Regions from separate parts of the Burkholderia sp. YIM B11467 genome, predicted to be linked through region 1. Evidence: predicted binding sites of a transcription regulator. Region 1 holds the regulator's gene; each other region holds the start of a gene.
What was found. The regulator FliA, encoded in region 1, starts transcription of late flagellar genes. The targets are predictions, from matches to a motif close to CTAAAGTTTNNNNNNNNNNNGCCGNTA.
Positions count from the first base shown of each region.

Region 2: the regulator FliA is predicted to act here: its motif matches at 2,359-2,385, upstream of fliS (flagellar export chaperone FliS).
Region 3: the regulator FliA is predicted to act here: its motif matches at 2,730-2,756, upstream of flgK (flagellar hook-associated protein FlgK).

Region 1 covers NZ_JBQVSQ010000010.1:59,894-64,119, reverse strand. The annotation lists gene flhF (flagellar biosynthesis protein FlhF) at 1-1,495, shown strand, start outside; gene ACTRWB_RS29095 (nucleotide-binding protein) at 1,488-2,306, shown strand; gene ACTRWB_RS29090 (RNA polymerase sigma factor FliA) at 2,329-3,063, shown strand; S-adenosyl-L-homocysteine riboswitch at 3,162-3,289, shown strand; gene ahcY (adenosylhomocysteinase) at 3,322-4,226, shown strand, end outside.
Region 2 covers NZ_JBQVSQ010000007.1:322,804-327,029, reverse strand. The annotation lists gene fliF (flagellar basal-body MS-ring/collar protein FliF) at 1-1,714, opposite strand, end outside; gene fliE (flagellar hook-basal body complex protein FliE) at 1,965-2,309, shown strand; gene fliS (flagellar export chaperone FliS) at 2,460-2,894, shown strand; gene ACTRWB_RS24780 (flagellar protein FliT) at 2,891-3,223, shown strand; gene fliK (flagellar hook-length control protein FliK) at 3,318-4,226, shown strand, end outside.
Region 3 covers NZ_JBQVSQ010000007.1:269,975-274,200, forward strand. The annotation lists gene flgL (flagellar hook-associated protein FlgL) at 1-724, opposite strand, end outside; gene flgK (flagellar hook-associated protein FlgK) at 742-2,673, opposite strand; gene ACTRWB_RS24525 (flagellar brake protein) at 2,869-3,624, opposite strand; gene flgJ (flagellar assembly peptidoglycan hydrolase FlgJ) at 3,842-4,226, opposite strand, start outside.

The sequences.
Region 1 (4,226 bases):
GCGCCCGGCCGTCAATCCGTACGCGGCCGGCGACGGCGGGCTGCCCGACGTGTTCTCGTCGGTGTTCGGCGTCAGCGCCGATGCGGAGGACACGGCGGCGCAACCGTCGACGATCGATGCGGACATGCCGGCCGCGGTAGCGCCGTCGATTGCCGCGCCGGCAGCCGGCACACCCGCCGCTGGCGCTGGCGCTTCCGAACCCGCGCCGTGGCTCGTCGAGCACGCGAAACGCCTGACGCAGCAGCGCGACGCACTGATCGCGCGCACCCAGGCCACACCGGCCGCGCCGCAAGCGAGCGCACCGGCCGAGCAGCGCGCCGCGAACGCGACGTCGCCCGACTGGGCGCGCGACATCGTGCGCGACGCCGAACGACGGATCCCGGCCGCCGCCCCCCGCGCGCCGGACCCGAGCGCCGCGCATGCCGCGAAGGCGGCCGAGCGCACGCGCCTGTCGACCGACGCGGCCGCCGTGGTGGCCGATGCGGTGAAGTCGCGCATCGAGCGGATCGTCAACGACACGGTGATGCACGAGCTCGGCGAACTGCGCGGGATGATGGAAGAGCAGTTCGACAACCTGATGTGGCACGACCGCCAGCGTCGCAGCGCCGTGCATGGCGCGCTGACCAAGCACCTGTTCGCGGCCGGTTTTTCCGCGCAGCTCGTGCGGATGCTGGTCGACAACCTGCCGTCCGGCGACGGCGCGCAGACCTTCGAACAAGCGGCCGAATGGGCGCAGTCGGTGCTCGCGGCGAACCTGCCGGTGCTCGACAGCGAGGACGCGCTGATGGAGCGCGGCGGCGTGTTCGCGCTGATGGGGCCGACGGGCGTCGGCAAGACCACCACCACCGCGAAGCTGGCCGCGCGCTGCGTGATGCGTTTCGGCGCGAGCAAGGTCGCGCTGCTGACCACCGACAGCTACCGGATCGGCGGCCACGAACAGCTGCGCATCTTCGGCAAGATCCTCGGCGTGCCCGTGCACGCGGTGAAGGATGCGGGCGATCTCGCGCTTGCGCTGTCCGAGCTGCGCAACAAGCACATCGTGCTGATCGACACGATCGGCATGAGCCAGCGCGACCGCGCGGTGTCCGACCAGATCGCGATGCTGCACGGCGCGAACGCGCCGGTGCAGCGCCTGCTGCTGCTCAACGCGACGAGCCACGGCGACACGCTCAACGAAGTCGTGCAGGCGTACCGCAGCGCGGGCGAACATCCGGATCTCGCCGGCTGCATCCTCACGAAGCTCGACGAGGCGACCCACCTCGGCGGCGTGCTCGACACGGTGATCCGCTACAAGCTGCCGGTCCACTACGTGTCGACCGGCCAGAAGGTGCCGGAGAACCTGTACGTCGCCTCGACCAAATTCCTGCTGAAGAGCGCGTTCTGTGTGCCGCGCGACGGCTCGCCCTTCGTGCCGCAAGACGAGGACATGCCGACGCTGCTTTCCGCACTGACCGCACGTTCCACCGCCGAGCTGCACGAGGTGCGATTTGGATAAACGAATCATCGACCAGGCCGAAGGGCTGCGGCGCCTGCTGGCCGGGCGCGCGTCGCGCATCGTCGCGGTGACGGGCGGGCCGGCGGGTGTCGGCTGCACGTCCACCATCGTGAATCTGGCGGCGGCGCTCGCATCGCTCGGCAAGGATGTGCTCGTCGTCGACGAGCGCGCCGACGTGCATTCGGCCAGCGCGACGCTGGCGGGCGCGTGGCTGCGCGACGGCGAGCGCACGCGGGTGGCCGCCGGGTTCGGCCTGTGCGCGGCCGCACGGCTCGCACGCGCCGGCTACAGCGACGCGCAACTGAGCGACTTCATCGACGGCCCGGCCGACATCGTCCTGGTCGACGCGCAGCTCGGCGCCGACGGCTCGTTCTCGGCGCTCGCACGCGAAGCGCACGACGTGCTGGTCGTCACGCGGGTCGCCGCGCAGGCGATCACCGAGGCGTACGCGTGCATGAAGCGGCTGCATTTCGCGCACGCGTTCGCGCAGTTCCGCGTGCTGACCAATCACGTCGCCAGCCATGCGGACGCGAAGACGGCGTTCGACAACCTCGCGGGCGTCGCGAGCCGCTACCTGACCGTGTCGATCGCCGACGCGGGCTGCGTGGGCGCCGATCCGCTCGTCGAGCACGCCAGCGAACTGATGCATGCGGTGGTCGACGCGTTCCCGTCGTCGCCCGCCGCGCGCGACTACCGGCAGATTGCCGCCGACCTGCTGTACTGGCCGATGCGCCCGCGTTCGGGCGCGGGCCGTGCCGTCCGCGCGGGCGGCAAGCCGTCGTATGAGGCGGGCGCGGCACACGCCGCGTGAGCGCCACCGGAAGGAGGGGGCCATGATGTACAACGCTCAAGGAAAGATGTCCCAGGCCGACGTGCTCGCGCAATATGCGCCGCTCGTGCGTCGCCTCGGGCTGCAGCTCGTCGCGAAGATGCCGGCGAGCGTCGACCTCGACGACCTGATCCAGGCCGGCATGATCGGCCTGATGGACGCGGCCGGCCGCTACAAGGAAGACCAGGGCGCGCAGTTCGAGACCTACGCGACGCAGCGCATCCGCGGCGCGATGCTCGACGAGCTGCGCAGCAACGACTGGCTGCCGCGCAGCCTGCGCAAGACGTCGCGCGAGGTCGAGCACGCGGTGCACCAGGTCGAGCAGCATCTCGGCCGCTCGGCGAGCGAGACCGAGATCGCGCTGCACCTGAACATGCCGCTCGACGAATACCAGGGGATGCTGCAGGACCTGCACGGCAGCCAGCTCATCTATTACGAGGATTTCGACCGCGCGGCCGACGACGAGCCGTTCCTCGACCGCTATCGCGTCGATCACGCCGATCCGCTGTCGGCGCTGCTCGACGAGCACCTGCGCGAGGCGCTCGTCGAGGCGATCGAGCGTCTGCCGGAACGCGAGAAGCTGCTGATGTCGCTGTACTACGAACGGGGTCTGAATCTGCGCGAGATCGGCGCGGTGCTCGAAGTGAGCGAATCGCGCGTGTGCCAGCTGCACAGTCAGGCCGTCGCGCGCCTGCGTGCGCGGCTGCGCGAACAGGCGTGGGTCGGCGCGGAGTCCTGACCCTTTCTCGACGGCCACGCGCGCCGACCCCGCGCGCCGACCCCGCGCGCTTGAGCCGCTTGCGCATTTTGCGCGCCGATTTGCTACAATCCTTCCCGTTTTCCGAGGAGCGTTGCGACGGACCGTTCCAGGTCCGCCAGGCTCGGAAGGCTTCACCAAGCAGCCGTGCGGCGCGCGTTTCGCGACCGTCGCGCCGGCTCCGCTTCCTGAACGGCGCTCACGTCACCAATCTAGAAACTTTTTAGAAAGGAGGGCGTGATGAACGCCATTATCGATTCGCAAGCTTCCAAGGATTACGTCGTCGCCGACATGGCGCTGGCTGGCTGGGGCCGCAAGGAACTGAACATCGCCGAGACCGAAATGCCGGGCCTCGTGCAGATCCGCGACGAATACAAGGCACAGCAGCCGCTGAAGGGCGCGCGCATCGCCGGTTCGCTGCACATGACGATCCAGACCGGTGTGCTGATCGAGACGCTGAAGGCGCTCGGCGCGGACGTCCGCTGGGCATCGTGCAACATCTTCTCGACGCAGGACCACGCAGCGGCCGCGATCGTCGAAGCCGGCACGCCGGTGTTCGCGTTCAAGGGCGAATCGCTCGACGAATACTGGGAGTTCTCGCACCGCATCTTCGAATGGCCGAACGGCGAATTCGCGAACATGATCCTGGACGACGGCGGCGACGCAACGCTGCTGCTGATCCTCGGTTCGAAGGCCGAGAAGGACCGTTCGGTGATTTCGAAGCCGACCAACGAGGAAGAAGTCGCGCTGTACAAGTCGATCGCTGCGCACCTCGACGTCGACGCGACCTGGTACTCGAAGCGCCTCGCGCACATCAAGGGCGTGACCGAAGAAACCACGACCGGCGTGCACCGCCTGTACCAGATGGAAAAGGACGGCCGCCTGCCGTTCCCGGCGTTCAACGTGAACGACTCGGTCACGAAGTCGAAGTTCGACAACCTGTACGGCTGCCGTGAGTCGCTCGTCGACGGCATCAAGCGCGCGACCGACGTGATGATCGCGGGCAAGGTCGCGGTCGTCGCGGGCTACGGCGACGTGGGCAAGGGTTGCGCGCAGTCGCTGCGCGGCCTCGGCGCGACCGTGTGGGTCACCGAAATCGATCCGATCTGCGCGCTGCAGGCGGCGATGGAAGGCTACCGCGTCGT
Region 2 (4,226 bases), on a different contig from region 1:
GATCCTGGCGGGCGATCGTGCGCGCGTAGTCGAGGTTGCGTTCGTAGCGGTTCTTCTCGTTCTCGAAGCCGAGCAGCAACGAGTCGGGCTCCTCGGCCTTGACCGGCGCGGGCAGGCCGTCGAGCAGGACCGGATCTTCCGGCGCCGCGAGTGCCGGCGCGACCGGCTCGGCCGGCGGGAAGGCGCGGCGCATCGCCGGGCGCACGAACATGAAGTAGAGCGCCGCCGCGGCCGCCGCGATGCCGAGCCACTTCGCGGCTTCCTTCGCCATCGCGATCATGTCGGGCTGGCGCCACCACGGCAGGTCGGCGTACGGGTCGCTCACGGTCGAGAACGCGCTGTTCACGACGTTCACCGAGTCGCCGCGCTTCTCGTCGTAGCCCATCGCGTCCTTCACGAGCTGCTCGACCTGCGCGAGCTTCGCGGGCGGCAGCGGCTGCATCGACACGTGGCCCTTCGCGTCGGCGACCGGCTGGTAGTTGACGACGACCGCGACCGACAGCCGCTTCACGTTGCCCATCGGCTGTTCGAGATGGCGGATCGTCTTGTCGACCTCGTAATTGGTCGTCTGGTCCTTGCGGTCGCTCACGGGTGTCGTCTGCGGCGCGTTCTGGCCGTTGCCGGCGACGATCGGCGCCGAGGCCGGCTGCGGCGGCGTGTTCGACAGCGCGCCCGGCACGCCCGACGCACCGCCCTGCGCGAGTTCGGTTGCGCTGCTGGTCTGCTGGCTGCGGATCGCGGCCTGCTGCGGCACGCCGTTCGGGCCGTAGCTTTCCGACGTCTGTTCGATCTTCGAGAAATCGAGGTCCGCGCTGACCTGCGAGCGCGCGTTGCCGGCGCCGAAGATCGGCGCGAGGATCGCGTCGATGCGCTTCTGCGTGTTGTGCTCGACCTGCTGCACGTACTTGAGCTGGCTAGCGTCGAGGCCGGACGCCGAAGCCGGCTGGGTCAGCAGGTTGCCGTCCTGGTCGACGATCGTCACGTTCTTCGCGGGCATGTCGGGCACGCCGGACGACACCATCCGCGTGATCGCCTGGACCTGGCCCTCGTCGAGCACGCGGCCCGGGTAGAGGTCGACGAACACCGACGCGCTCGGCGCTTCCTTGTCGCGCACGAATACCGACGGCTTCGGGATCGCGAGATGCACGCGCGCGCCGCGCACGGCATTGATCGATTCGATGGTGCGCTGCAGCTCGCCTTCGAGCGCGCGCTGGTAGTTGATCTGTTCGGCGAACTGGCTGATGCCGAATTTCTGGTTGTCCATCAGCTCGAAGCCGACCGAGCCGCCCTTCGGCAGGCCCATCGCGGCGAGCTTCAGGCGCGTTTCATGCACCTGGTTCGACGGCACGAGGATCGCGCCGCCGGCGTCGGCGAACTTGTAGGGAACGTTTGCCTGCTGGAGCGCGGTAATGATCGCGCCGCCGTCGCGGTCCGACAGGTTGCTGTACAGCACGCGGTAGTCGGGCGTCCGGCTCCACAGCACGAGCGCGGTGATCGCGGCGATCGCGAACGCGACGGCGATCAGGAACGGCAGCTTCGGGTTGCCCTTCATCCGCGAGATGCCGGGAATGCGTTCGGCGAAGCCGCCAAGGCCGAAGTCCGCGCCAGCGCCACCCACGCCCGGCAACGCGGCGGCCGCGGCGGCGCCGGGCGCCGGGCTGGCGAGGCCCGCGCGGGCGTCGGGATTGATCAGCGAGTTGGCCTGCGAATCCATGCGTCGAGTTTCTCCGGAGCGGGACGACTGAGCTCGCTCGGACGAGCGGGCGGACAATGACACGATGCGATTATCGTGATCCGGGCCGTACTCCGATCGACCGAAAAGAGCGGGGTTTCCCCCGTACTTTCTCGGCTTTGACGCGCGGCGCGCTGCTATTCTTTGCTGCGATCCGGCATGGTGCGCGTGGTGCGGCGCCGGCGGAAACGCCCGGTGCGTCCGGGTCTCTTCTCTCAATTCTGGGGACAGCATGACTGCGAACGTCAGCGGGATCGGTTCGGTGTTGCAACAGATGCAGTCGATGGCCGCGCAGGCGTCCGGCGGCGTCGCGAGCCCGACGGCGGCGCTTGCCGGCTCCGGCGCGGCGACGGCCAGCACGTTCGCGAGCGCGATGAAGGCGTCGCTCGACAAGATCAGCGGCGACCAGCAGCACGCGGCCGGCGAGGCGCAGGCGTTCGAGGTCGGCGCGCCGAACGTGTCGCTGAACGACGTGATGGTCGACATGCAGAAAGCCAACATCGGCTTCCAGTTCGGGCTCCAGGTCCGCAACAAGCTCGTGAGCGCCTACAACGACATCATGCAGATGTCGGTGTGACGGGGGCCGGGCGGGCCGACCTTCCGCGCCCGGCGGCGGCCCCGCGCGCCTAAAGCTTTCCAAATCCCTTCCGATAACTCCGGAGAAGGCCGCGTCGTGCGATGCACGGCAGCGGCTCCCATATAGCTACCGCATGACAAGGAGATGCGCATGTTTTCCCCAGGACACGCTGGAGCCAATGCCTACGCGCGTGTCGGCGTCGAGACCGGGGTGATGGGCGCCTCGCCGCACCGGCTGATCGCGATGCTCTACCAGGGGGCGCGGCAGGCGATTGCACTGGCGCGCATGCACCTGCAGCAGGGCAACGTGTCCGCGCGCGGCGAAGCGATCGGCAAGGCGATCCGGATCGTCGAGAGCGGCCTAAAGGCGTCGCTGAACCGCGACGTGGGCGGCGAGATCGCGGATCGGCTCGATGGGCTGTATGCGTATATCGGCCGGCGTCTGCTGGAAGCGAACGCGCAGGCGAGCGACGCGATGCTGGTCGAAGTCGACGGGCTGCTCGCGACGCTCGAGGAAGCATGGACGGGGATTGCCCCGGAAGCCGCGCGCATGGCCGCGCAACAGGCAGTGGAAGCATCAAGATGAATCGCAAGGCCGAATACTTCGCTCGTTACGAGGCGCTCGCAGCCGTGTCGGGCCGGATGCTGTGTGCCGCGCGCGGCGCCGACTGGAGCGCGTTGCCGGGGTTGCAGGCCGAATTCCTGCAACTCGTCGACGGGCTGAAGGAGGCCGATCCGGGCGTTGCGCTCGACGAATCGGATCTCGGCCGCAAGCTCGACCTGATCCGCCGCATCCTGGCCGACGACGCCGCGATCCGCGATCTCGCGAGCCCGGACGTCGCGCGGCTGTCCGCGCTGTTCGAGGCGCGGCGCTCGACCAAGGTATTGACCGATCTCTACCGCGCGCGCGGGTAGGGCCCGTTACCGCAGGCGCGCTGTTCCCGAGGGCGGCACGGATGTGCCGTTCCCGGATTCGCAACGATGTGGCTGAGGTGAGCAGGCTCCGATCATGACCGGTATCGACCCCGTTGCAGCCGCGCTGCTGGCGAGCCGTCTCGACAGCCTGCTGACCGGCACCGTGTCGGCGCCCGCCGGCGGCGGCGCGACCGCGCAGGTCGGCACGCCGGGTGCCGGCGCGTCGTCCTCGCCCGCGCCCGCCAGCCCGCCCGCCGCGCCGCCGGCTTCCACGCAGACCGCGCTGTCCGATGTCGGGCGCGTGCTCGACGCGATCTCGCGCGCGGGCGGCGATGCGACGCCGGTCATTGCCGGGCGCACGCCGCTGCTGGCCGATCCCACCGTGCTGCTGACCGAGACGACCGTGCCGGCGCGCGCGCCGACTGCGTCCGATCCGGCCGCGCCTTCCACGCCGGCTCCCGCAGCGGCGTCGTCCACTGCGGCGTCGTCCGCCGAGGCTGCGCGCGAAGCGGCCGGGTTGCCGCCGGTCGCGGCGCTGCGCGCGGCGCTCGCGCAGGCCGTGAGCGAGAGCGGCCTCTTCTACGAATCCCATCTGGCGCAGTGGCTGGCCGGCCAGCGTCCGCTCGCGGCGCTGATGCGCGAGCCGCAGGCGCGCCTGACCGCTACGCTCGCGCCGATCGACCCGGATGCCGCGCAGCACGACTCGACCGATGTGCTCGACGAGCTGCTCGCACAGCGCCTGCCGCTGCCCGCGAACGCGCGGGCGGCCGCGCAACCGGGCGCACCGGCCCAAGGCGGCGCGCCGGCTCGCGACCCCGCGCAGGCTTTGCCGGCGGCCGCCCGGCAGGGCGCGGCGTTGCCGCACGACACGGCCGATCTGCTCGACGCGCGTGCCGACACGCGCTGGACGCCCGCGCGCGCCGAACTGGCCGCCGCGTCGTCCGATCCGCAGGCGCAGACGCTCGCGCCCGTGCATCCGGCCGCCGTGCCGATCGTCCGGCAG
Region 3 (4,226 bases), on a different contig from region 1:
TGTCGGTGACCGTATAGGTCGGCGCGGCCGCCGTGCCGCCGAACGTGATCTTGAACTGGTCCGCATTGGTCGCGGCCGACGGGCTCGTGATCGATACCGCGCCGATCGTGCCCGTCCCCGTGTTGGTCGCGGCGGCGAGCGGCACCGGCTGGCTGCCGAGCATCGGCACCGACAGGAACACGTTCGCACCGCTGTCGCCCTGCGAGATCGCGCGCGTGTCGGCGATCTGCACCTGCCGCGTACCCGCGTCGCCGCTGTAGGTCACGCCGCCGCCCGGTGCGTTCGAAAACGGCGCCGTGGTCGACTGAAAGCCCGAGAACAGGTAGTTGCCCGAGCCGTCGGTCGAGTTCGCGAGCGTCAGCAGCTGGTCGCGATAGCCCTGCAGCTGCGTCGACAGCGCCGAGCGATCGCTGTCGGACAGCGAGCCGGCGCCGGCCTGGATCACGACCGTATGAATGCTGTTCAGCAGGTTGTTGACGCTGATCAGCGTCTGGTCTTCCTTCTGCAGCGACGACAGCGCGGCGTTCTGGTTCGACGCGTACTGCGACAGCGTCGCCGACGTCATCGACAGCTGCACGGCCTGCGCGGCGCCGAGCGGGTTGTCGCCCGGCGTCGCCAGGCTCACGCCGCTCGAGATCTGCTGGTACAGCTGCGCGAGCTGCGCCTGCTGGTCGCTCATCTGAGCGACGTTCATCTGGTAGAACTGGGTGGTGGAAATCCGCATCGCTTCGATCCCCGAAATCAGTTGAACAGGCCGAGCACGGTCTGGAACAGCGTCGACGCCGTCTGAATCACCTTCGCGTTCGCCTGGTAGAGCTGCTGGTACTGCATCAGGTTGGCCGCTTCCTCGTTCTGGTTCACGCCCGACGCCGACTGCTGCGCTTGCGTGATCTGGCCGACCAGCGCGGTCTGCGCGGCGCTCGACGACTTCAGCTGGCTCGTCGTGTTGCCGATGCTGTTCACGTAGCTCGCGTACGCGCCGGTCAGTGTGCTCGAACCATTACCGAACGTCTTCGAGTTGACGAGCTTCGACAGCGCGAGCGCGTTGCTGCCGTCGTTCGTGCCGCCCGTGTTCGGCGCGACCGTGAACGTGTCGCCCACCGCCGGCGACCCCGACACCGTTACCGTGACGCCGGCCGTCAGCGTGATCGGCGTGCCGGCCTGGTACGGCTGCGCGCCAGTGGTCGTCGGCGGCACGGCCGTGTTGTCGGTGACCGTGTAGGTCGGGCTGGCCGTGGTGCCGCCCATCGTGATCGTGTACTTGTGCGCGTTGGCCGCGGCCGCCGCGCTCGTGACCGACAGCGCGCCGATCGTGCCGGTGCCCGTGTTCGTCGTGGTGGCCGACGGCACGTACGGCGCGGCCGCCGCGATCGCGGAGCCGTTCGACGTCGCGAGGCCGAAGCCGTTCAGCGCGCCGCGCGTCGGCTGCACGGTGAACTTGTCGCCGGCGCTCATCGAGCCGGACGAGAACGAGAAGTTCAGCCCGCCGATCGAGGCCGGCATCGAGGTCGACGTGCCGACCACCGTGCCGCTCGCGCGGTCGGTCAGCGTGTAGTTCGTGCCGTCGTACGACAGCGTGTAGTCGCTCGCGGTCGGTTGCGATGCGTTCGCGAACGACACGGACAGCGCCGCGTTGCCGGTATTGCCCTGGTTCGCATAGGTGACCGGCGCGCCGGTCGTGAACAGGTTGCCGCCGGGCTTGCCCGACAGGTCGATGCCGAGCGCGTTCTGCGCGTTGACCTGCGCGGCGAAGCTGGTCGCGATCGCGCCGAGCTGGGCTTCGGCCGGGTCGAGCGTCTGGCTGCGGAACGCGAGCAGGCCGCCGAGCGTGCCGCCCGACAGCGACGCGTCGGACAGGAACTGGTTCGGCCCCTGCGGGTTCGCGCCGGCGATCCCCTGCGACACGACGGTCAGCTCGCTCGGATCGGACGGCGACGTGACGGTCGCGAGCTGGTAGCTCTTGTTCGCGACGACGAGCGGCGTGCCGCCCGCGAGAAACACGCTGTAGCCGTCGCTGTTGCGCACGACCTGCACGCCCGCGAGGTTCGACAGGTTCGACACCGCGAGGTCGCGCTGGTCCATCAGCTGGTTCGGCGGCTGGCCCTGGCTGCTCGCGGACGCGATCTGCTGGTTCAGCTGCGCGATCTGCGCGGTGTACGTGTTGATCTGCGTCACGGTGCTCGTGAGCTGCGTGTTCACGCTCTGGCGCAGCGCGTCGTACTGCTGGCCGGCCGCCGTGATCTGGTTCGCGAGCGTCTGCGCGTTGCTCATCGCGGTCTGCCGCACCGACGAGTCGGACGCGCTGTTCGCGACGTTCTGCAGCCCGGTGAAGTAGCTCGTGATCGCGGTCGAGATCCCCGCCGTCGGGCTGCCGACGTAGTTGTTCAGCTGCGTAACGAGCGAGTACCACGTCGACAGCGCGCCGCCCTGCGTCTGCGCGCCGTTCAGCTGGTCGCCCAGGTACTGGCTGTACTGCCGCTGCACGGTGACGGTGTTGACGCCTTGCGGCATGTAGCCGCTGCTCGTGTACTGGCCGCTCGCCTCGGCATAGACGGGTCGTTCGACCGAATAGCCGGGTGTCGCGGCGTTGCTGATGTTCTGGCCGGTCGTCGTGAGGCCCCAGAGCGCGGCATTCAGGCCGCTGACGCCGAGGTTCATGAGTGAGTTGGACATGCGCGATCCTGATGAGCCGGCCGCGCTGCGGCCGCCGGGTTGCGTGACTCCCGGTATAACGGCCGCCGATTGAAAAAATTGAGGAAAAAATGCACGCGCGACGCGCACTCGCGCGTCGCCGATCAGGGCGCCCGGCAACCGGTGCCGGCGAAGGGGCGCGGGGCGGCCCGTGCGGGGCCGGTTCCCGCGTGCGCGTCAGGCCCGCGCGAGCGAGCGGCGCTTCATTTCGAGCTGCGTGATCAGGCGCTGCAGCGTGTTCTCCGCGCTGCCCGGCAGCGACATGTAGCGAAAACCGAGCTGGTAGCGCCGCGACCCGTTCGGCATCTGCGTCGAACGCTGCGACACGAGCTGCAGGTCGAGCGACAGCTTGCCGTGGCCGGTCAGCTCGAGCTCGACGTCGGGCAGCAGCGTGCCGACCTCGAGCGCCTCGACACGTTCGTCGGCCGTGCGCAGCCCCACGCCGCCGAGCGACAGGTTGTGCACCTCGAACAGGAAGCTCTCGCCGTCCGGCAGCTTGCCGCGGCACAGGAACGGATCGACGATCGGCGCGTCGACGCGGAAATATTCGCGGCGCTGGATGCAGACCAGCACGTCGGGGAAATCGGCGACGAACGCGGGCAGCCCCTCGTAGCGCGTCTCGCGCGGCGTGCCCGTGGTGAATTCGACGCGCACGCCCTCCGGCGAGGCCGCGAACGTGCAATGCGACGCGCCGAGGATGCCGGCGTTCTGCTCGGACAGCGCGCCCCAGTCGAACGTGAACGTCCGCGCGCCGACGTCGACCTCGAGCAGGCGCGTGACGAGCTGGCCGCCCGGATACTGGACGGTCAGGAAATCGCCGCGATTCACCAGGTTGCGCAGCTGCACGCCGATTTCCAGCGGATTGCGGCGGGCAAAGTCGGGCCCGGAGTGGCCTGCATCCAGGCTGGGGTCGGTCGACGTTTCGATATTCATGGCTAGCCGGTCTTTCTTGTCATGGGCGCCCGGACAACCGGTGCGCAGTAAAACCGGGCCAGAACGGGGGCCCGGTCGCAGGTCTCTCACACTTAGCGGCAGTGCTGACCGAAAGTTTAGATCGAATTGGCGATTTTTTTCGCGCAAACGTTGAAACCGCGCGCGGCGGGCTGCCGGGCGCGGTCCGAAAGGAGGCTGCAGGCGGCCGGCGGGCTCGTCAGCCGATCTGCTGCATGATCGAGATCAGCTTTTTCGCGTAGTTCGGGTCGGTCGCGTAACCGGCCTTCTGCATTCCGTGCGCGAAGCCTTCGACGCTGCGGCTGGCGCTCAGCACGCCCGAGTAGCGCGGATTGTTCTTCAACAGGCTCGCGTAATCGGTCATTGCGTGCTCGTACGAGTCGTACGCGCGGAATTTTGCCACCACGCGGCGCGGCGTGCCGTTCACGTATTCGGTCGTCAGCGCCGACACCGTGCGCCCGGTCCAGCCCTTGTTCGCCTTGATGCCGAACACGTTGTAGCTGGTCGAGCCGTCGGCGGCGCGGATCTCGCGCTTGCCCCAGCCCGATTCGAGCGCGGCCTGGCCGACGATGAAACGCGCCGGA